DNA from 3 places in the Citricoccus muralis genome. Region 2 is predicted to be linked to each of the others. Evidence: riboswitches for the same ligand, from Rfam matches in the RefSeq annotation. Region 2 holds a riboswitch; each other region holds the start of a gene.
What was found. A riboswitch is a leader RNA that binds a small molecule or an ion and turns the genes downstream of it on or off. The one in region 2 is predicted to bind thiamine pyrophosphate.
Positions count from the first base shown of each region.

Region 1 (7,505 bases), 370 kb from region 2:
GCCTCACTCCCGACTCCACCGCTCACGCAACGTGGTCTCCCGGTATTCGCGCCGGAACCGACCCCGGCGCTGAAGTTCCGGCACCAGCTGCTCCACCACGTCCTCCAGCGACCCCGGCAGGGTAGGCGGCATCAGGTTGAACCCATCCGCCGCCCCGGAATCCACCCAGTTCAGCATCGTTTCAGCCACCTGCTCCGGGGTGCCTATCAGCGTGGCGTGCCCACCCCCGGCCGCCAGCAACCCCAACAGTTCGCGGACCGTGGGCTTCCGGGTCTCGATCATCCGCAGCACCGTGGCATAGCGCCCCACCGGCCCCGTGAATTCCTCCACGGGCGGCAGCTCCGGCACGGGCGCATCCAGCTCCCAGTCGGAGGCATCCTGACCCACAAAGAACGACAGCTGACGCAACGATTCCGCCACCGGCAGCAGCGCATCCAGTTCGGCCCGCCGCGCCCTGGCCTCCCGTTCGGTGGAGGCTACCTCGGTCACCAGGCCCGGCATCACGACGACGTCGTCCGGGTTCCGGCCTGCCGCGGCCACACGACGTCGCAGATCCGCCCGATACCGTCGGCCCGCCTGCGCATCCCACGCCACCGCGTAGATCCCCTCCGCGTAGCGTGCCGCCAGCGCGCGCCCCGGCTCCGAGGCCCCGGCCTGCAGCACCACCGGCCGCCCCTGCGGTGAACGCGGCACCGTCAGCGGCCCGGCCACCTCGAAGTAGCGTCCCCGGTGGTCCACCGGGTGAATTCGCGCGGCATCCAGGTAGGCTCCGTCCCGGTCCGCCCGCACCGCGCCGTCCTCCCAGGAGTCCCACAATCCCTGCATGGCCACGATAAACTCCTCGGCCCGGGCGTACCGCTGTTCGCGCCCCGGCAGGCGGTCCATCCCGTGATTCCGGGCTTCGGCGTCCGTCATCGACGTCACCACATTCACCCCCGCGCGCCCACCCGAGAGGTGGTCGAGGCTAGCGAGCATCCGCGCTGCCGGGAACGGCGTCCAGAAGGTGGAGGAGATCGTTGCCACCAGCCCGATCCGCTCCGTCGCCCGGGCCACCGCCGCCAGCGTGGTCAGCGGATCGAAGTACCGCACCGGCGCACTGCCCGGCCCCAGCGCCTGCCCGTCGGCCAGAAAGAACGCGTCGAGGCAGCCGCGCTCGGCCAGCTGGGCCAGTTGCTCCCAATACTCGATGGCCCCGATCCGCTCGACAGCAGAATCGGGAGCACGCCAGGCCGCCGCATGATGCCCGCATGCGGTAGCAAACAGGTTGAGGTGGATCTCGGAACGGGTGTGGACATGCGTCATTAATCGACAATCCCTTCGCCAGCATGATCTGGATCAGGTTCAACGGGTCTGTTCTCAGCCGCCGACTCGTTACGAACCAGGGGCACCCCGTGTCACGTTGTATAGGTGTTGACGACTTTACGTCAGCTCCGCCGCCGCGTCACCTCTGCGGGGCAGTAGCGTCATACTCCTGCTGCGCGGCGATCACCTGGGGCAATTCGGCCTCGACGACGGCGGTGAGCTCCGCCAGCGGCACCGCAACTTTCACGCCCAGCGGCGTCAGACCGTAGTCCACGTTCGGGGGAATGGTGCTGTGCACGGTGCGGACCACCATCCCGTCGCGTTCCAACTGACCGAGGGTCTGAGAGAGCATTCGTTCGCTGACACCATCGATCCGGCGCCGAATCTCCCCGAACCGCATGGGTTCGCCGCTGAGCTTCAGCGCCACCATGATCAGCGATCCCCAGCGACCGGTGAGGTGCTGCAAGGCGGTGCGGGAAGTGCAGGCACTCGAGAAGACATCGGGCGCGAAGTCTTCCGCTTCTGCTTCGGCATCTGGATCGAACGTCATGCCTTCCAGTATACGCTTATGGTTAGTGCTGACTTTTCAGTTGCACTTACTTTAGGTAAGCGCTACAGTGATTCCATCGCCGCCAACAGGCACCGACCGAAAGAAGGAACATCATGCGCATTGCCGTCACCGGAGCCACCGGCCACCTGGGTGGTCTCATCATCGAATCACTGCTGCAGCGCGGTGTGGCCGCGAGCGACCTGGTCGCCGTCGTCCGCTCTGCTGAGAAAGCGCAGCCCCTCTCTGATCAGGGGATTGCTCTTGGCGTAGCTTCCTACGAAGACGAAGCAGCCCTCACCGCCGCCCTGTCCGGCGTGGATCGCCTCGTCTTGGTGTCAGGCAGCGAGGTGGGTCAGCGCGTAGCTCAGCACACCAACATCATCAACGCTGCGAAGGCTGCTCACGTTTCCTTCATTGCCTACACGAGCCTGCTCAACCTGGACACCTCGGAGCTCGGCCTGGCGCCGGAGCACGCCGCCACCGAACAGCTGCTGGCCGACAGCGGCATCGACCACACGCGGCTGCGCAACGGCTGGTACTGGGAGAACTACGCCTCCGCTCTGGCTTCGGGCGAGGCTACCGGTAAGTTCTTCGGCGCCGCCGGCTCGGCGAAGGTGTCCGGGGCCGCGCGCCGCGACTATGCCGAGGCGGCTGCCGTCGTCGTCACCGGTGAAAATCACGCCGGCAAGGTCTACGAGCTGGCCGGTGCGCCCGCGCTCACCTACCCGGAAATCGCCGCTGCTGTGGGCGAGGTTCTGGGCAAGGAAGTGACCTACGAAAACCAGACCGTGGCCGAGTACCAGGCCACCCTGGAAGGCTTCGGCCTGCCGTCCGAGGTCGCTGCCATGTTTGCGAGCATGGACCCGATCATCGAGCAGGGGGCGCTGTACTCCGAGAGCACGGATCTGCAGGACCTCATCGGTCGGCCCTCGACCTCTGCCGCCGAGGCGCTAAAGGCCTGAAGAACTGAGGCTTTGACCAGCTGAAGGCCTGATCTCGAGGGGTCGGCGGTGCGGTTATCCACAGATGACCGCAGCGCTGGCCCCTTTCTCTTTCTCCTCGGCCATGCTGGAACGCATGCCGTTGCCGCCCGAACCGCCGTCCGCCCTCGCATCGGTGCTGCATCATGCCCGGACGACTGGTACCCGCGGCCACCTGGGAAAAACTGCGCATCGCCGCGGTGTCCTTTTCGTTGAGTCGCAACAAGCCTGTGGTTTCCTGTGGACACACGGCCCTAGACCTGTATGGCATTCCCGTGATTCCGGCTCCCACTTCGCTTCCGGCCCGGGCTTCGTCAGTAGGGCGAGACCACAACGAATTCCCGATAGGTCGCGTCGATTTCTGGTGGGCAAAGGCAAGGATCGCGGGTGAGTGCGATGGACATGGTCGGACCTCAACGATCCAGCGAAATTTGCCCGGATTCTCGCTCACCATGGAGTGCCGCGGGCCACAAGACAACCTCAACAAGCCGGGACAGGTCAGTCATCCGAGTCGGACGACTTGGAAGCACTGGGATGCTCGGGCTGTTCGGCCCACCACCGCAGCACCTCGGCCTTCGCGGTCTCTTCATCATGCGGGCCATCGTCGAGCCGCCACTCCAACAGGTGCTTGTACGCTCGCCCGACCAAGGGTCCCGGCGAGATGCCGAGCAGCTCCATGACCTGCTTGCCGTCGAGGTCCGGCCGAATCGCATCCAACTCTTCGCGCTCGAGCAGCTCGGCAATCCGCTGTTCCAGGTCGTCGTAAGCATGGGCCAGTCGCTCCGCTTTACGCCGATTCCGGGTGGTCACGTCAGAGCGGGTCAGGGCGTGTAGCCGTTGCAGCTGGTCGCCAGCATCGGTCACGTAGCGACGCACCGCCGAATCCGACCAACCGGCGTCGCCATACCCGTAGAACCGCATGTGCAGTTCCACCAGGGTGGCCACCGCCTTGATGGTGTCGTTGTCGAACTTGAGCGCCCGCATGCGCTTCCGCACGAGCTTGGCTCCCACGACGTCGTGGTGCCGGAAACTCACCGCGCCCGAACGCTCGAAGCGTCGCGTCGCCGGCTTGCCCACGTCATGCATCAACGCTGCAAAACGCAACACGAAATCCGGGGCCTCCACATAGTCGGCCTCATGGTCCAACGCCTGCTCGAGCACCGTCAGTGAGTGGTTGTACACGTCTTTGTGTCGGTGGTGCTCGTCGGTTTCCAACTGCAGCGCCGGCACCTCGGGTAGCACCTGATCAGCCAGTCCAGTGCGCACCAGCAGGTCGATTCCCGCCCGCGGCTGATCCGCCAGGATCAACTTCACCAGCTCCTCGCGCACCCGCTCCGCCGAAATAATGTCGATCCGCTGAGCCATCGCGATCATCGCCTGAACCACCGTGTCGTTCACGGCGAATCCGAGCTGGGCAGCGAAGCGTGCCGCCCGCATCATCCGTAGCGGGTCATCGGAAAAGGAATCCTCCGGTGCCCCTGGCGTGCGCAACATCCCAGCGGCAAGGTCGCGCATCCCGCCGAACGGATCCACCAGCTCCAGGTCGGGCAACCGCAACGCCATCGCGTTCACGGTGAAGTCACGCCGGAACAGGTCATCGTTCAGTTCGGTACCGAAAGCCACCACGGGTTTCCGCGATTCGGGATCGTACTGCTCCGCACGATAGGTGGTGACCTCCAGCTGCCACTCGCCCTTCTTGAACCCGATGGTCCCAAACCGGGCCCCGATGTCCCACACCGCATCGGCCCATTCGGCCACCACGGTCTGGGTCTGCTCCGGTAGCGCATTAGTGGTGAAGTCTAAATCCACCACGCCCCGACCCAAGAAAAGATCGCGCACCGGCCCGCCCACCAGCGACAGCTCGTAGCCGGCTTCGGCAAAAAGCCCGCCCAGTTCTAGGGCAACGTCAGGTAGCACGGCATCATCAGGGAAACCGGTCGGCAGGCTCGCCGAGGGGGCGCGTTCGGGCGCGACGGAGTCAGCATGGGGTTCAGTCATGATGTGTTAAAGGGTGCCATACCCGAGACCCCTGACCGTGCGATGAGATGCGATCCGCGTCTGTCCCGATAGAGTGGAAGGTATGTCCCAGGACCGACACGACGATCGAGTGAGGCCGCTGACCCCGTCAGCGGCCCGCCGTTCTGCGCGTGATCGCGGTTCCCGGGGCACCGAGTCTGACTCGGGTTACCGCCCGCGTTACACCTCCGCATCATCACGCCGCATCAATGCGGTGGAATCCGGTGGATCCATGGCGCTACCCACCGTCGAGGAAGTCTCCGCCGGCGGCATGGTGGTCCGTGAGGTTGAAGGCCGACACCAGGTCGCCATCATCGCCCGCTACAACCGGGGCGGACGCCTCGAATGGGTGCTGCCCAAGGGTCACCCCGAAGGCGAAGAGGAACACCACGAAGCCGCCGTACGCGAAGTGGAAGAAGAGACCGGTATCGCCGGCACCGTGCTCACCACCCTGGGCAGCATCGACTACTGGTTCACCGTGCCCTCACACCGCGTCCACAAAACCGTCCATCACTATTTGCTGCGCGCCACCGGCGGCGAGCTCACCATCGAGAACGACCCCGACCAAGAAGCGGTCGACGTCGCCTGGGTGGAGCTAGACCGTCTGGCCTCCCGCCTGACTTTCCTCAACGAGCGCCGCATCGTGGAGGCCGCCCGCGAGCTGATGCACGAGTTTTTCAACACCCCCCGGCTGACCGTGCGCCGCGGCTACACGACCCGACGGATCACCGGCCTCGCCCAGCAGATCGCCCCCGGCGAGCGCCCGGTCCCCACCGTGTTGCGCACCGTGCGCCGCGTCCCCAAGCCCTCGGACCTCTCCGCCACCAGTTCCTCCACCACGAGCGCTAGCCCCGCAGCCGCGCCCGCCCCGAAACGCGCCCCCAGCCCAGCTGACCTCGCGCGCTTGGCACAGCGTGGCAAATCGCCCCGGCCCACCGAGTCCACCGAATCGGGCACCACGTCTGGTTCCCCGCAAGGACCCACGACGACGAACGGCGACGGCGCCCCGCAGCGCCCCGCCGCCGAACCCGCCCCCCGGCCCAAGCCGGGACCGCCCAAACCCGGACCTCATCTGGGGAGACGCACTCCGTGAGCACCACCCCACCCACCGGCGACGCCGCGGGCGCAACCCAGGGCGCCCACGACCCGCTCGACACCACCGGCGCCCCCGAAACTGACTCCCCGGAACCGCCCGAAGACGCCTCACGCAATCCGCAGGCCGCCGCCCGCGCCTCCGCCATCATGGCCGCCGGAACCCTCGTCTCCCGCGTGCTTGGCTTCATCCGCACCTCGCTGCTGGCCATCGCCATCGGCTCCACCGCTCTCGTTGCCGACGTCTTCGAATCCGCCAACACCATCCCGAACATCATCTACATGCTGCTCGCCGGCGGCGTATTCAACGTGGTGCTGGTCCCGCAGCTCATCAAGGCCGCTCGCGCCCCAGACCGCGGCGCCGACTACACGTCCCGGCTGATCACCCTCGCGATCATCATCATGGCGGCCTTCACCCTCGCCATCACGGCGTGCGCCTACCCGATCATGTCCGCGCTGACGCTGAACTGGTCCGAGCCGAAACTTGCCCTGGCCACCGCGTTCGCACTCTGGACCCTGCCCCAGATCTTCTTCTACGGCCTCTACGCCATCATCGGCCAGGTCCTCAACGCCCACGGCCGCTTCGGCGCCTACATGTGGGCCCCGGTCGCCAACAACGCGGTCGCCATCATCGTCATCGGCGTCTACCTGCTGATGTTCGGCCACTACACCGGGATCGACGACTCCCAACAGCTCGCAGAATGGACGACGACGCACACCCTGGTCCTCGCGGGCGGACACACCCTAGGCATCGTGGTTCAGGCGCTCGTGCTGTTCTGGCCCCTCAAACGACTCGGGCTCGGGCTGCGGCTGAAGTTCGGCTGGAAGGGCATGGGACTGCGTACCACCGGCCGCCTCGCCGCCTTCACCCTGATCACCATGGTCGTGGGCAACCTCGGCAACCTCATCGGCGCCCGCCTCGTCACCGGCGCCACCGAGGCCCGCTCCCTCGTCGGTGAATCGGCAGAGGCCAGCGCCGCCGTACCGGGCCTCTACGCCCTCAATGTCACCCAGCTCATTACGGTGTTGCCGCACTCGGTGTTCGTCCTCTCCATCGCCACCGTACTGTTCAACCAGCTGGCCCGCTCCATGCACGCCCAGCGCATCGAGGAGGCCCGCGAGACCACCGGCCGCGGGCTGCGTATCTTCGCGGTGCCCATGATGTTCGCCATGGTCGTGATGATCGTGCTCGCCGGACCCTTGGGCCGCATCTTCGCGGGCTCCTCGGAGACGGCAGCCATCTCCGCGGCCGCCATTGGCCAGTTGCTGGTCCTGCTCGCCCTGGGGATGCCCTTCCGCTCCGCGCACTTCTATCTGCTGCGCGTCTTCTACGCCGCCGAGAACGCGTTCATCCCCATGCTCGTTCAGGTCTCGGCCGCCGTCGTCACCATCGCTCTGGCCTACGGGATCGCCCCGTTCATCCCGAACACCTCCATGGCATACTTGCTGGCGCTCACCTACACAGTGGTGCACGTGCTGCAATTCCTGGTCTGCCACCTGCTGGTCCGCCGCACCTATGGCGACTACGGCTCCGCCGAGGTGTTCAGCACCTACCTGCGTACCGG
Region 1 is NZ_CP121252.1:3,111,763-3,119,267, forward strand. Features, by position in the region: gene P8192_RS14360 (NtaA/DmoA family FMN-dependent monooxygenase) at 4-1,302, opposite strand; TPP riboswitch at 1,295-1,402, opposite strand; gene P8192_RS14365 (winged helix-turn-helix transcriptional regulator) at 1,442-1,852, opposite strand; gene P8192_RS14370 (SDR family oxidoreductase) at 1,966-2,814, shown strand; gene P8192_RS14375 (CCA tRNA nucleotidyltransferase) at 3,331-4,830, opposite strand; partial or broken gene P8192_RS14380 (NUDIX domain-containing protein) at 5,081-5,515, shown strand; gene murJ (murein biosynthesis integral membrane protein MurJ) at 5,938-7,505, shown strand, end outside.
Region 1: linked by a shared signal. The riboswitch ahead of P8192_RS14360 (NtaA/DmoA family FMN-dependent monooxygenase) and the one ahead of P8192_RS12630 (thiamine ABC transporter substrate-binding protein) in region 2 are both predicted to bind thiamine pyrophosphate.

Region 2 (7,505 bases):
CATAGCGCCGGAGAGCACGGCACTGGCCGGCGGGGGTGCCGCCGGATGAGCCAGCGGCAGCCACATGTGCAGCCCGACGAGTCCGGCCTTGATGCCGAAGCCCAGGATGAGCAGCACCACGATCACGGCCCGGTGCGGAGACTCTGCCACGGCCGCCGGGGCGTCAACAACGAGATAGCCACCGGCCTGGGCGGTGAAGACGACCCCGGCGAGGACCGCCATCTCGCTGATCACCGCGAGCACCAGATAGATCCGGGTCGCGCGAAACGCCTCCGCGGTCCGCTCGTGTACCACCAGGCCCACTGCCGCCAGGCTCATCAGCGAGAAACTGGCGTAGAGCATCACCACATCCTGGGCCAGATACACCCCGGCGTTGCCCACGAAGCAGACGAGCAAGTAAGCCACCAGCTCCGGGGCGCGATGGTCGTAGCGCCAGGTGACCGCCCAGATCGCGGCGGCGTAGAGCAGCACCGCCACCATAGTGAGCGCCCGCGAGACCACATCGAACCCCACGGTGATGCCCATCATCAGCCAGTTGGCGTGCAGCGGTTCCGCGGGCGCGAGGAGGGTCAGCAGCGCGGCCGGCAATAGGCTGAGTGGCGCCAGGCTCAGGTGCCGCTGGGCAATCACCCGGATGCGCGGAGTGCGCGCCCGGTGCGTGCCGGCGAGCACCGCGGCGACGAGCAGCGGGGCGAGCACGGAGACGATCCACAAAGTCAGCATCATTGATACACCCTGTCTGCCAGATACTCGGCGACCTCCAGGGGCGAGTACGGGACGCCGGCGAACAGACCCACCAAGAGCACAAATCCAGCCGTGGCCAGTGCGGGGGTGAGCAGCCAAGGCGGGGCTTCCAGTACCGGATGTCGGCGTTCCTGAACGGGACCATCCGGGACCGGGGTCGGCTCACGGAACCACATTCGCACTACCGGCGGCAAGAAGTAGGCGGCGTTGAGCAGCGCGCTGGTGATCAGCACCGCGACCACCCAGGAGGATTCCGCCTCGACCGCGCCCACCCCGAGATGCCATTTGGTGATGAATCCGGCCGTCGGGGGCACCCCGATCATGCTCAGCGCGCCCACGGTGAACGCCGCCGCGGTGAGCGGCATCCGCCGCCCCAGGCCGTCGAGCTGGCTGACCTTCTTGATCCCCCAGACCTCCGCGATCAGGCCGGCGCAGAAGAACAAGGTGATCTTCGACAGGCCCTGGTGGATCAAGTGCACTAGTCCGCCTGTGGTGGCGGTCACGCTCAGCAAGGTCAGCCCCAGGGCGATGTAACTCACCTGGCTTACGGTCGAATAGGCCAGTCGCTTCTTCAGATCATCCTGAAGCAGCGCGCGTACGGAACCGTACAGGACAGTCACTGCCGCGACGATCAGCAACGGGGTCAGCACGCCCAGCTCCGAGGCGACTTCCACCCCGTAGAGATCATCGATCACCCGGATGAGTCCGAATGCGCCGGCCTTGACCACGGCCACGGCGTGTAACAGGGCGCTGACCGGGGCTGGGGCCACCATGGCGCGCGGGAGCCAGCCGTGCAGGGGAAACAGGGCGGCCTTCACACCGAGCCCGGCGACCAGCAGACCGAAGATGGCGGCTGCGGTGCCAGGTCGCTCGGCAGCCAGTTCGGCGACGGCCTGGGCCCCGCCCACGCTGAACTCGACCGGACCGATGAGCATGGTCAGCCACACCACCCCGACGAGCATCACCAGTCCCCCGCTGAGTGCGTAGAACAGGTACCCTCGGGCTGCTTTCAGCGCCGCGCGAGTGCCGTAGTGGGCCACGAGCGGATAGGTCACGAGGGTGAGCATCTCGTAGAAGAGCAGAAACGTGAGCAGATTCCCGGCAAAGCCGATCCCCACCGTGGCGGTCACGCAGAGGGCGAAGAACCCGAAGAACCGGCGCCGGTTGGGCTGGCCGTGCAGGTAGGAGACCGCGTAGATGGTGGTGACCAGCCAGAGCAGGGCCGAGAGCAGCGTGAACAATAGCGAGAGCGAGTCGACGCGCAACACCAGATCGATCCCGGGCACGAACTCGAAACGGACCTCCGGGGCGATGTCGGCGTCCATGATGAACGGCACCAGGGCCGCCATCAGCACCAGCTTCACGGCGGCGGCGCTCACGTTGAGGGTAATCCGGGCCCGGGAGGCGTGCTCCGGCATCATGAAGATGATCAGGGCGGGCACCGCGGAGAGGATCAATAGCACCAGCGGGACGAGCGTCAACAGCGTGGTCATCCGGCGCCCACCCCCGCCACGGCGAGCTGAGCCATCGGCGCGCCGAGGAAGCCGGTGGCGATCGCGGCTGCCCCGAGCGAGAACGGCACCCAGCGCTGCAGGGCTGGCCGGGAACTGGGTTCCACGCGCAACGATTCGTCATAGATGTCGGCGGAGCGCAGCAGTGCGGCGATCGGGCGCAGCAGGTACCCAGCCGCCAGCAGGGTGCCAAGCAGCAGCACCGCCACGATCCACCAGACGCCCTGGTCCATGGCGGTGGTCAGGTATCCCCACTTCGCGGTGAAGCCCAAGGAAACAGGCAGCCCGATGAGGCTCACCGCAGCCATGATCATCCCCGCGACCAGCACACCCTGGGTACGTGCAGCTCCGACGAACCCGTCCACGTGGTCGGTGCCGGTGCCGAGCATCAGGGCGCCGGCCACCAAAAACAGCGCGGCTTTGGCTAAGCCGTGGGCCAGGGCCATGGTGATCACGGCGGCGAGCATGGCCCTGACCTGCTCGTCGGGCTCGGCGGACTGCAGCAGCGGGAAGGCGAGGAAGAGGTAGCCCATCTGCGAGATGGTCGAGTAGGCGGCAATGCGCTTGAGATGCTTCTCGGTCAGCGCCATCAGGCTGCCCCACACCACCGAGATTGCCCCCAGAATCCCGAGCGCCAGCCCGATAACGGGATCGGCGGGGACAACCTCCAGCCACAGTCGCAACAACAGGTAGAAAGCACCCTTGACCACCAGCGCCGACATTAACGGGCTGACCGCGGCCGGAGCACCGGCGTGGGCCGGAGGGAGCCAGGCGTGCATCGGCACCACTGCGGCTTTGAGCCCCATTCCGACCACCGCCAACACCAGGGCCAGCCGGGCGGTCGGCGCATCGAGACGCTGCCCGGCTAGGGTCATGTCCAGAGTGCCGGTCTGGGCGTAGATCACCGCGATCGCCACCAGCAGCAGCATGGAACCGATCACCGCGACCACCAGATAGCGCAGCGCAGCACGCAGCGCGCCCCCGCTGCCGAGGGCCACCAGCCCGACGGCGGCGAGGCTGAGCACCTCCAGGGCGACGTAGGCGTTGAACAGATCCTGGGCGAGGAACACCGCGTTCAGCCCGGACCAGCACAGCAGCGACAGCGGCCAGAATCCATTGCGGTCCCCGGTGGTCCGCTCGTCGGTGCTGGCCACCAGCAGCGTAGCCAGACCGACGACGCCGGCGAGCGCGATGAACGCCACTGCCATGCCGTCGGCGCGCAGGACGATGCCCAACGGCGGCGCCCAGCCAGCCATCTGATGCTCCAGCGGACCCGACGAGGCCACGGTGACCGCGAGCGCGAGCGAGATCAGCACGCTCAGCGCGGCAGTGATGACGCCGGGCAGCACCTGGCGGTGACGTGACAGGCACACGCACACCACAGCGCCGAGCACCGGCAGCAGCACCACCGCCGGCAACAGTGCGGAAGCACCCGGGATATCAGTCATCGGCTCTCCTGCTCTCCGGTATCCGCAGCGCCCTCAGTGTCCTCAGTCTCCTCGGCATCGTCGAGGTCGGTCAGTTCCTCCTCGTGCACTGCGCGCAGCAGCACGAGACCCACTCCAGTGAACGCCACGGTGATCACGATCCCGGTCAGGGCCAGCGCCTGGGGTACCGGGTCCGGGGCCTCGCTGCGCACGGCGAGCCCGACCAGGATCATCAGAGTGCCTCCGCCGGTGATGTTCAGTGCGATCAGCCGAGACAGCGGCTCCTCCACGGTGAGCAGACGGATCACGGCGATCCCCGTCAGCAGAGCTCCCAGCCACAAGGTCAGCTCACTCATGATCGGCGTCCTCGGGCCGAGGCCAGGAATACCACGGCGAGGCTGGCGCCGATGCTCACCGCGAGCAGCGTCTCGAGCACCACGGTGACCACACCGGCACCCTCACCGCGCAGCATCAGCCACGACTCGCCGACCACCAGCCCGCCCACGGCCACGGCCACGAAGCCGAGCACTCCGACCACCAGCAGCGCCGTCAGCCCGGTTCCGGGGGCGATGGCGCGGGTACGCGAAGCGTGCATCAGGATCAGCACGGCTGCTCCAGCGGCGCCGGCTTGGAACGCGCCGCCGGGCTGGGAGGAGCCGGCGAACAGCACCCAGGCCGCCAGCAACAGCGCCACCGGGGCGACCAGGCGCACGAAGAGCCAGAGCAGTGGTGCGGCGTCGTCGTCAGGTTGAGAGGCTCCAGCATCACCACTGTCCGAGGTGACGGGCTGAGGGTTCGAGGCGGTCCCGGACGAGCGGACGAAGGCCAGTGCCACCACCACGGCGACCAACAGCACCACCATCTCCATCAGGGTGTCGAAGGAGCGGAGGTTCAGCAGCACCCCGGTGATGCCGTGCTCCACCCCGGTGGCCGGCAGCGCCCGCTCCACCTCGGCACCGAGCCCCGGTTCCGCGGCAGGCGATGCTGTCTCAGACGCCGGCACGATGCGCGCCAGCGCAACCCCGAGCCCGGCTCCCAGGCCTGTCCCGAGCGTCAGGCCGAGCAGACCCCGACCGTTCACCCAGCGTCGCCCAGGGGTCTCGGGCAGCAGGGTGGCCACCCAGCCGAAGAGTGCCCCCGTCACTCCGGTGCCGATCACCGCCTCCGCCAGGGCCACATCGGGAACCCCGATCATCGCCCAGTAGCCGCTCAGCAGTACGCCGAAAACCAGAAACAGCACCACGGCGGTCATCCGTCGCGGAGCGTAGAGGGCGAGCACGGCCGCAACGAGCACGACGGCGGCCAACACCACGTGCACGGCGTTCACGTCACTGGGCGGAATCACGCGTCGTCGTCCCGTGAGAGCAGGGTGGCCGCAGTGGCGGCGGTGGCCAACGCGAGCAACCAGACCAGCAAGACCTTCAGCGCCGACGCCACCGTATCCATTTGAACCATCACGGCCAGGGCTGCGAACCCCAACCCCAAGGAGTCGGCCTTGGTGAGCGCGTGCAGGCGGGATCGCAGGTCCGGGAATCGCAGCAGACCCACGGTTCCTGCAGTGAAAAATACGGCCGCGCCCAGAGCAGACAGCACGGTTACCGCATCGGCGAGCACACTCATGAAACGGACCGTCGCTGTTTTTCGGCGGCCAAGCGCACCACAACGACCACGGCGGCCAGGGCTACCAGGCCCAGAGCGATGTCGCGCAGCGCCGGCTGGTCTGTCAGCACCGAGCCGACCAGCATGACCCCTGCTCCGGTCGTGCCGGCGAAGAGCACACCGGTGAGGCGATCGCGCCCGGTGGGTCCGCGGACCACACGCACCAAACTGATCAGCACGTTGACCGTGAGCAGAATGAGGAGCCCGGTGAGGGTCATCTCGACAATCATGGCTCTCCTGTGAGGACGCAGGTGAACACGGCACCTGGCGGTTTGCGCAGTTTCAGCAATTCTCCAGCCTACGTGAGACCGCCGGTACCTGACCACGCGTCGAGGGCGCTATGCTGGAGGGACATTCGACAGGGGAGCACCCACGCTGGTGCTGAGAGTGCGCGACGCAAGCGCAGACCCTCGAACCTGCTTCCGGTTAGCACCGGCGAAGGAAGTCGAGAATTCTCTCCCCGCACGGATTCTGCCGCACGCGGTGGGCTCCGTGCGGCCCCTCCACTACACCGATGGAGGATCCATGCTCAACCCGACCTCTACGCGCCGAGCGCGTACCGCCCTCACCGTGTCCGGCCTCGCCGTCGTCAGTACTCTGGCGCTGGCCGGCTGCTCGCTGACCGGAGGATCCGGTGACTCCAACGGCTCCGATGAGGCTGGGGAATCCGGCGGCACCGTGACCATCATGACCCACGACTCGTTCGCGATCTCCGAAGAGCAGATCGCCGAGTTCGAAGAGCAGTCCGGCTACGAGCTGGTCACTACCGCGCCCGGGGACTCCGGCGCCCTGGTGAACCAGTTGATCCTGCAGAAGGACTCCCCCACCGTGGACGGGGTGTACGGCATCGAGGACTACTCCACCGCCCCGTTGGTGGACGAGGGGGTCATGGCTGAATATTCGTCGGAGGCACTGCCCGATTCCGCACAGGAGCTGCTGGCCGACGGCGACGCGGTTGGCTACTTCACCCCGATCGATCAGGGCCAGGTGTGCATCAACGTGGACGACGCCTGGTTCGCAGACGATGCCAGCAACACCGACGAGCTGGCCGCTCCCACCTCGCTGGAGCAGCTGCGTGATCCGGAGTATGCCGAGCTGCTCACCGTGATCGACCCGAACACTTCCTCCCCCGGGCTCGCATTCCTTGCGGCCACCGCCACTGCCTACCCCGACGGCGAATGGGAGAACTACTGGAGTGACCTGCTCGACGGCGGCGCGACCGTGGCCTCCGGCTGGTCGGACGCCTACTACGTGGAGTTCTCCGGATCCGACGGCGAGGGCCCCTCCCCGCTGGTGCTGAGCTACTCGTCGTCGCCCGCTTATGAGCCCACCACCAGCATCATCGAGGATTCCTGCTCCCCGCAGGTCGAATACGCCGGGGTCGTCGAGGGCGCGCAGAATCCGGAAGGCGCCCAGGCGTTCATTGACTTCCTGCTCTCCGAGGACTTCCAGGCCTCGCTGCCGGAGGCGATGTACATGTACCCGGTGGACGACAGTGTTGAACTTCCCACCGAGTGGACCGAGAACGCCCAGCTCGCCGAGGACCCGATCCGGCCGGACACCGCCGAGGTGGCCGAGCAGCGCGCTGACTGGCTCACCACCTGGACCGAGCTCTACGAGTCCTGACCCTGCACCGCATCGGCCGGCCCCTCGCATGGACGCTGGCGGGAACACTCCCGCTGGCGTTCCTTGCCGTGTTCTTCGCCTGGCCCGTCGGAGCCATGCTGACCCGCGGGTTTCTCGGCGAGCACGGGGTCGACCTCACCGGGTTCGCCGAAGTGCTGGGCAGTGCGCGCAGTTGGCGGATCATCGGGCACACCCTGTTCATGGCGGTTGCTGGGACGGCGGGGGCGGTGCTGCTGGGCATCCCCGGCGCCTACATCCTCTACCGGTGCCGGTTCCCCGGTCAGTCGCTGCTGCGCGGAATCTCCACCATCCCGTTCGTACTGCCCACCGTGGTGGTGGGGGTGGCCTTCCGCGCCCTGTTCGGCCCCGGCGGGCCGCTGCAGTTCCTGGGTCTGGACCAGACGACGGCGGCGGTCGTTCTCGCGATGGTGTTCTTCAACTTCTCGGTGGTGGTGCGCCAGGTGGGCGCGCTGTGGCAGGTGCTGGACCCGCGCACCGTGGATGCCGCGCGCACCCTGGGCGCCTCCCCGCTGCGCGC
Region 2 is NZ_CP121252.1:2,743,498-2,751,002, forward strand. Features, by position in the region: gene P8192_RS12595 (proton-conducting transporter membrane subunit) at 1-726, opposite strand, end outside; gene P8192_RS12600 (proton-conducting transporter membrane subunit) at 723-2,237, opposite strand; gene P8192_RS12605 (complex I subunit 5 family protein) at 2,234-3,703, opposite strand; gene P8192_RS12610 (NADH-quinone oxidoreductase subunit K) at 3,700-4,038, opposite strand; gene P8192_RS12615 (DUF4040 domain-containing protein) at 4,035-5,027, opposite strand; gene P8192_RS12620 (cation:proton antiporter) at 5,024-5,302, opposite strand; gene P8192_RS12625 (hypothetical protein) at 5,299-5,571, opposite strand; TPP riboswitch at 5,692-5,802, shown strand; gene P8192_RS12630 (thiamine ABC transporter substrate-binding protein) at 5,867-6,967, shown strand; gene P8192_RS12635 (ABC transporter permease) at 7,036-7,505, shown strand, end outside.

Region 3 (7,505 bases), 360 kb from region 2:
GGCTATGGCGGTGGTGCTGAAAGACGCGGTGCTGCCGAACCTGGTGCAGACCCTGGAGGCCACCCCGGCGGTGGTGCACGGCGGACCGTTTGCCAATATTGCGCATGGAGCGAATAGCATCATCGCGCTGAACACCGCCCGCCGGCTCGCCGACGTCGTCGTCACCGAAGCGGGGTTCGGGGCGGATCTGGGCGCGGAGAAGTTTATGCAGATCACCGGGCCGACCGCGGGCGCAATGCCCAACGCCGTCGTGGTGGTGGCCACCGTGCGCGCGCTGAAATTCAACGGGGGCATGGGATTGGCCACGCTGAACGATCCGGGCACGGCCGGCCTAGAGGAACACCTGGCCGCACTGGAGGCCGGAGTCGTCAATCTCGGCCGCCACGTGGAAAACATGCAACGCTTCGGGGCGCCGGTGGTGGTGGCCATCAACCGCTTCACCCAGGACGACGACGCCGAACTGGCTTGGCTACAGGACTGGTGCCGGGACCAGGGCGTGGCCTGTGCGGTAACCGAGGTGTGGGCACACGGCGGGGCGGGGGCCGAGGAGCTCGCCGGGCACGTGCGCGCCGCCCTGGAGCAAGGGCGCACCGCCGAGGGGCTGTTCACGCCCGAGACCGGGGCGCGGGAGAGGATCGAGCGCATCGTCACCGAGATCTACGGTGGGGCCGGCGTGGAATACTCTGCGCTCGCGGCGCGGCAGCTGGCTGACCTGGAAGCTGCGGGTGAGGACCGGGTGCCAGTGTGCATGGCGAAAACCCCGTACTCGTTCTCCGATGACCCTGCACGGATGGGGGCGCCCGAGGGCTTCACCGTGAGCATCCGGGAACTGCGACGGCGTCCGGGTGCGGGATTCCTGGTGGCGCTGACCGGGCAGATTCTCACCATGCCCGGGCTGCCGCGCCGTCCCGCCGCCGACGGGATGAGCGTCGTCGACGGTCAGATCTCGGGGCTGAGCTGACCCGCAGCTGCGGCTCGGTGTCTGCGCCGCAGCAGTAACCTGGCCGGCGCCCTTCCGCGCACTGGGCCTGGTGGCCTACAGTGGTGGGAAGTGACGCGGGGTGCCGCCGATCCTTGTGGGATCCGGGCGGCTGAGATAACACCCGTTGAACCTGATCCAGTTCGTACTGGCGAAGGGACGTCCACAGCGAGGTGTCGGTTTGCGCATCCCGGTGGTCTCTCTTGGCCACCGTCAGAAAGGCCCACCGTGACCTCAGCTACCGTCGCCTCTCCTCCCACCACCCCGGGCACTGCGTCCCGACCGGTTTCTGCCGCCCCTGACCTGAGTGACCGCATCGTCGTCGTCACCGGAGGCGCTCGCGGCCTGGGCCGCCACCTCACTGAGGCGTTTCTCGAAGCCGGAGCGCGGGTGGTGATCGGGTACCTTTCCAGCCGAGACGCCGCCGAGGAACTGGTGGCGCGGCACCCGGATCGAACGGTGGCCGTCCGGGCTGATGTGCGCCACCGTGACGAGGTGCAGGCCCTGGTGAGTGCCGGGCGTGAACGGTTCGGGGCGCCGGTGAACGTCGTCGTCAACAATGCCCTGGTGGACTTCTCCTTCAACGGGGACGCGCGGCCCAGCGTCGAGCAGATCACGGGCGCGGATTTTGCCCGCCAGTACGAGGGCGCGGTGGAGGGTGCACTGCACCTGATCCAAGCCGCGCTGCCGGACTTTGAGGAGGCCGGGGAGGCCCGGGTGATCAATGTGGGTACGAATCTGGTGCAGAATCCGGTGGTGCCATACCACGACTACACCGCGGCGAAGGCGGGATTGTTGGCGCTGACCAGGACGTTTGCCGCCGAGTTGGGTCCGCGCGGGGTGCGGGTGAACATGGTTTCCGGCGGACTGCTGCGCAGCACGGATGCGTCGTCGGCCACTCCGGACGAAGTGTTCGACGCGATTGCCGCCGCCACGCCGCTGCGCGAGGTCACCACCCCCGCCCAGTTCGCCGACGCGGTGCTGTTCTTCGCCAGTGAGGGATCCCGGGCGGTCACCGGGCAGAACCTGGTGGTTGACGGCGGGCTGGTGATGAACTGATGACGACGTTTCCCGAACTGCATCTGCTCCGCGAACGGGCGCCGCTGGTGCAGTGCCTGACCAATACGGTGGTCCAACAGATCACCGCCAACGTGCTGCTGGCCGTGGGTGCGGCCCCGGCGATGGTGGCGCACCCGGTAGAGGCCCCCGAATTCGCGCGGGTGGCCGACGGGGTGCTGGTCAACCTCGGCACCATCTCCGATGCGACAGCCGACGCGATGCGTGCCGCGGTGGCTGCCGCCGGCGAGACCGAGACTCCCTGGGTGTTGGACCCGGTGGCGGTGGGTGGACTCAGCGTGCGCACCCGGCTGGCTCACGAGCTGGTGGAGGGGCGGCCGAGCGCGATCCGCGGCAACGCCTCGGAGATCCTGGCGCTGGCCGGGGCCGGTTCCGGGGGCCGCGGGGTGGATGCCACCGACGCCGTCGAGACCGTGCTGGACTCCGCCCGGGCCCTGGCCGAGCGCACCGGGGCCGTGGTAGCGGTGTCCGGACCGAGTGACGCCATCGTCTCGCTGGGGCGGGTGAGCCAGGTGACCGGCGGGCACCCGGTGATGCAACAGGTGATCGGCACCGGATGTTCCTTGGGCGCGGTGACGGCGGCGGCCCTGGGGGCCGTGCGTTTCGGAGTGGAGGTTCACTCCGATCACGACGCCGTGCTGGCCGCCCATGCCCTGCTCTCCGCGGCGGGCACCCTGGCGGCCGAGACCACCGTGCGCCCCGGTAGCTTCAGCGTGGCCTGGATGGATGCCCTCCACGAGCTCACTCCGGAACGGGTCGGCGAGCTGGTCACGGTGGAGGAGCACGCATGAGCCCCCGCGAGCGGGCCGAGCGCGCCGCCGCCATTGACTGGTCGCTCTACCACGTCACCGACACCGGGTATTCCGGCGGCCCGGCCCGAGTGCCCGAGGTGGCGGCCGCGGCGGTGGCTGGGGGTGCGACCGTCATCCAGGTACGCGACAAAACCCTCGACGACGATGCTCTGATTCAGCTGGTGCGCGCCTGCCGGGCCCGCATCGTGGAGGAGGTGGGGGTGGCCCGTTTCGAACAGGTCCCCCTCTTCGTCAACGACCGGCTGGAGGTCGCCCGCGTCACCGGCTGCCACCTGCACGTGGGCCAGTCCGACGATTCTGTCGCCCGAGCCCGTGGCGTCCTCGGCGAGAAAGTGCTGATCGGGCTGTCCACTTCTTCGGCAGCTGAGGTGGACTCTGCTGCCCGGGCCGAGGGCGATGCCCGCCCGGATGTGATTGGCATTGGCCCCGTCTGGGTCACCGCCACTAAGCCCGACGCCGCCGAGCCTTTAGGGATCGATGGCCTGCGAGATCGGCTCCGGGTTCGCGACGCAGCCTGTTCCCAGCACCCCGAGGCGCCCGCACTGCCCGCGGTCGCCATCGGCGGCATTGACCGAGAGCGCGCCCGCTCGGTCGCGGCCACCGGAGTCGACGGGATCTGCGTGGTGTCCGCGATTGCTTCCGCGCCGAGCCCGCGCGTTGCCGCTGCTCGACTGCGCGAGGAGGTGGCATGCGCCCGCCCACAGCCTTGACCATTGCCGGCTCGGATTCCTCCGGGGGCGCGGGCATTCAAGCCGATCTGAAAACCTTCACGGCCCTGCGCGTGTACGGTGCCTCGGTGCTCACCGCGCTCACCGCGCAGAACACCCAGGGCGTGCAGCAGGTCATCCCGGTGGCCCCGGCCGACGTCGTCGCTCAACTCACCTCGGTGCTGGATGATGTGCCGATCGATGCCACGAAGATCGGCATGCTGGGCAGCCCGGAGGTGGTTGCCGCGGTGGCCGAACTGATAGCCCGTCGGCGTCAGGACCTGGGCACCCTGGTGGTTGACCCGGTGCTGGTGGCGACGTCTGGTGACGCGCTGACCTCGGACGATGCCGCCCATACCCTGCGCGAATTACTGCTGCCGCTGGCGGATGTGCTGACGCCGAATCTACCCGAAGCCGCCCGGTTGCTGGGCACCGAGCCCGCCGTGAACCGGGCACAGATGGTGGAACAGGGTCGGGCGCTGCACGAGCTGGGTGTGCCGGTGGTGGTGATGAAGGGCGGGCACCTTGCCGCGGCTCTTCACGACGACGCCGGCTCATCGGAGGTCACCGACGTGGTGGTGCACCGCGACGGCGTCACCGAACTGAGTAGCTCGCGAGTTACCACCCGCAACACGCACGGCACCGGCTGCACCCTGTCGTCAGCGATCGCCGCCCACGCCGGGCGCGCCTGCCATACCGGGGGCCGACTCGGGGTGCCGGAATGGGTGGACGCGGTGCGCGCCGGACGCGACTACCTGCACGAGGCGCTGGTGGCCGCCGCGGACTGGCAACTGTCGGTGGCTCCGGAGACCGGTCACGGCCCGGTGAACCACCTGCACGCGATCAGCGCTCGATCTCCCCGCGAATGAAGGCTTCCACCAGCTCGTGCGCTTCCTGGTCGTGGTGCTGCACGGGCGGGGACTTCATGAAGTAGGACGACGCCGAGAGGATCGGACCGCCGACGCCACGGTCGGCGGCGATCTTCGCGGCGCGCACGGCGTCGATAATCACGCCGGCCGAATTCGGGGAGTCCCACACCTCGAGCTTGTATTCCAGCGAGACGGGGGCGTCGCCGAAGTTGCGGCCCTCCAGGCGTACGAAGGCCCACTTGCGGTCGTCCAGCCAGGCTACGTAGTCGGACGGGCCGATGTGGACGTCGTCGTCGGCCAGTTCGGCGCGCACATTCGAGGTGACAGCCTGGGTCTTGGAGATCTTCTTGGACTCCAGGCGCTCGCGCTCGAGCATGTTCTTGAAGTCCATGTTGCCGCCTACGTTGAGCTGGTAGGTGCGGTCCACGGTCACGCCGCGGGACTCGAACAGCGCAGCCATGGTGCGGTGGGTAATGGTGGCGCCGATCTGGGACTTGATGTCGTCGCCCACGATCGGCACGCCAGCGTCGGTGAACTTCTGCGCCCACTCCGGGGTGCCGGCAATGAACACGGGCAGAGCGTTGACGAAGGCGACCTTCGCATCAATAGCAGCCTGTGCGTAGTGCTTGGCGGCCTGCTCCGAACCCACGGGCAGGTAGCAGACCAACACGTCCACCTGGCGCTCACGCAGCACCTCGGCGACGTCGACGGGCTCGGCGTCGGACTCCTCGATGGTCTCGCGGTAGTACTTGCCCAGGCCGTCCAGGGTCGGGCCGCGCTGCACACTCACGTCGGTCGCAGGCACGTCAGCGATCTTGATGGTGTTGTTCTCGGAGGCGCCCAGCGCGTCCGCGATGTCGAGTCCGACCTTCTTCGCGTCGACGTCGAACGCAGCCACGAACTCGAGATCCGAGACATGGTAGTCGCCGAACTGTACGTGCATCAGGCCGGGAACGCTCTCCTCGCTAGAGGTCTCGCGGTAGTACTCCACACCCTGGATGAGGGACGTGGCGCAGTTGCCCAGGCCTGCGATCGCAACGCGAATGGGGTTCTTCGACACCGGTACTCCTTTGGCGACGGCGACGTTGCCGTTGATTGATGTAGACGAAACGTGGAAACAAACCTTTCTTACTGTACGCCTTCTGGTGTAGTTAAGCGCGCGCCGCGTGAGTGATGACACGTTCAGGATGAGATCGACCGCCGGTGTCTAGACTGGCGGCATGCCCGAGTCACCTCCCCGGCGCCTGCCCGCGGTGTCACCCACCCAGGACGACCGTCTGCTTGCCGCGCTGCGCCGTGGCATCGGCGGACCCGTGGGTGCGCACACGGTTCCGGGCCGGAGCGCGGCCCGCTTTTTCACGCCTTTTCGGGTGCTGATTCTGCTGACCACCCTGGCCGCCGTCGTCGCCGTGTTGCAGAAATCGTTCTGCCGGATCAACGGCTGGGGCCAGCCCGATGTGTACTTCGCCGGCTGTTATTCCGACTGGACTGCCCTCTACGCCGGGCGCGGCCTGGCGGAGAATGCTTTGGCCCCTTTCGCTGACGGCTCCACCTTCGAATACCCCGTGCTGGCCGCGCTCGTGGCCTCCATGACGGCAATGATCGCCCAGACGCTGCCCAGTTTCGGGGCGTCCGCCTCGCTGATCTACTTCGATGTGAATTTCTTGTTCGTGTTCGCCTTGTGGGTGGTCACGGTGATAGTCACGGCCCGGTCCGCCGGGCGCCGGTATTGGGACGCGGCCATGGTAGCGGTGGCGCCCGGAATCATCCTGGCCGGCAGTATCAACTGGGACATGTGGGCGGTGGCCCTGATGATGCTCGGGATGTGGTTGTTTGGCGGAGGCAAGCCCGGCTGGGCCGGTGTGATGCTGGGTCTGGGTGCGGCGATGAAAGTCTTCCCGATGTTGCTGTTGGGGGCGCTGCTGATCTTGGCCGTGCGGAGTCTACGCTTCGCCCCGCTGGCCTGGACGGTGCTGGGCGCCGTCGTCGCGTGGCTGGTGGTGAATCTGCCGCTGATGATCGCCAACCCCGAGGCCTGGTCGCTGTTCTACACCTTCTCCTCCGAGCGCCCGCCGGGGTGGTCCTCTATCTGGCAGATCTACAACGAGGTGCTTCCCGATGGCAGCGCGCTAGCGGTGACGGGAGCGAGTCTGGGCACGTTGTCGGTGGTGTCTTTCGTGCTGTGCTGTGGCGGAATTTTCCTGCTCGGCGTGTTGGCTCCCCACCGGCCTCGTTTCGCTCAGTTGGCACTGCTGATCGTGGCCGCGTTCATCCTGTGCAACAAGGTCTATTCGCCTCAGTTCGTGTTGTGGCTGGTGCCGCTCGTGGCGTTGGCCCTGCCGAATTGGCGGGATTTCCTGATCTGGCAGTTGGCCGAAGTTCTGCATTTTTTTGCCATCTGGGCGCATCTGTCTTCGCAGGTCTCGGGACATGAGAACGTGCATCAGTTGGACTCGTCGATCTACGTGATGGCTGTGCTGGCTCATGTGGCTGCCACCGTTTATCTGATGGTGCGGGTGGTGCAGCAGATCCTGCGCCCAGAAGACGACCCGGTGCGCCGGAGTCTCCCTGCCCAGTCCGAGCGTCCCACGACGGTGCCGGTGGGGACCCGGAAGCTCAACGCGACGCATTGGGACCCGGGCGATCTGGCGGCTCAGTCCATTGATGATCCTCAGGGCGGCCCCTATGATGGGGCAGCCGATCGGGCGCCCTGGCTGATTCGATCGACGACGGCCGACGTTGACACCCGAATTTAGCGGGCGATCTCGATCCGACGTTGCGGTCCCTCGAGGCGGGCGACGGCGATTTTCACTTCGGTGAGCTCACCCTGGAGTCCGTCGAGACGCTGATCCATCTTGTCGAACCGACTGTCCATTTTCGACTCGAGGGAGTCGATGCGTTGCGTGAACTTGGAGTCGAGCGCGTCGTCGCGGTGTGTGAACTTCGCGTCCATCTGGTCGAATCGGGCGTCCATTCTCGACTCGAGGGAGTCGATGCGTTGCGTGAACTTTGCGTCCATCTGATCGAAACGGGCGTCCACCTGCTTAAATCTGGAGTCCAC
Region 3 is NZ_CP121252.1:3,102,886-3,110,390, reverse strand. Features, by position in the region: gene P8192_RS14350 (formate--tetrahydrofolate ligase) at 1-961, shown strand, start outside; TPP riboswitch at 1,048-1,156, shown strand; gene P8192_RS14345 (3-oxoacyl-ACP reductase) at 1,208-2,038, shown strand; gene thiM (hydroxyethylthiazole kinase) at 2,038-2,847, shown strand; gene thiE (thiamine phosphate synthase) at 2,844-3,578, shown strand; gene thiD (bifunctional hydroxymethylpyrimidine kinase/phosphomethylpyrimidine kinase) at 3,557-4,444, shown strand; gene P8192_RS14325 (inositol-3-phosphate synthase) at 4,419-5,504, opposite strand; gene P8192_RS14320 (glycosyltransferase family 87 protein) at 5,665-7,200, shown strand; gene P8192_RS14315 (response regulator) at 7,197-7,505, opposite strand, start outside.
Region 3: linked by a shared signal. The riboswitch ahead of P8192_RS14345 (3-oxoacyl-ACP reductase) and the one ahead of P8192_RS12630 (thiamine ABC transporter substrate-binding protein) in region 2 are both predicted to bind thiamine pyrophosphate.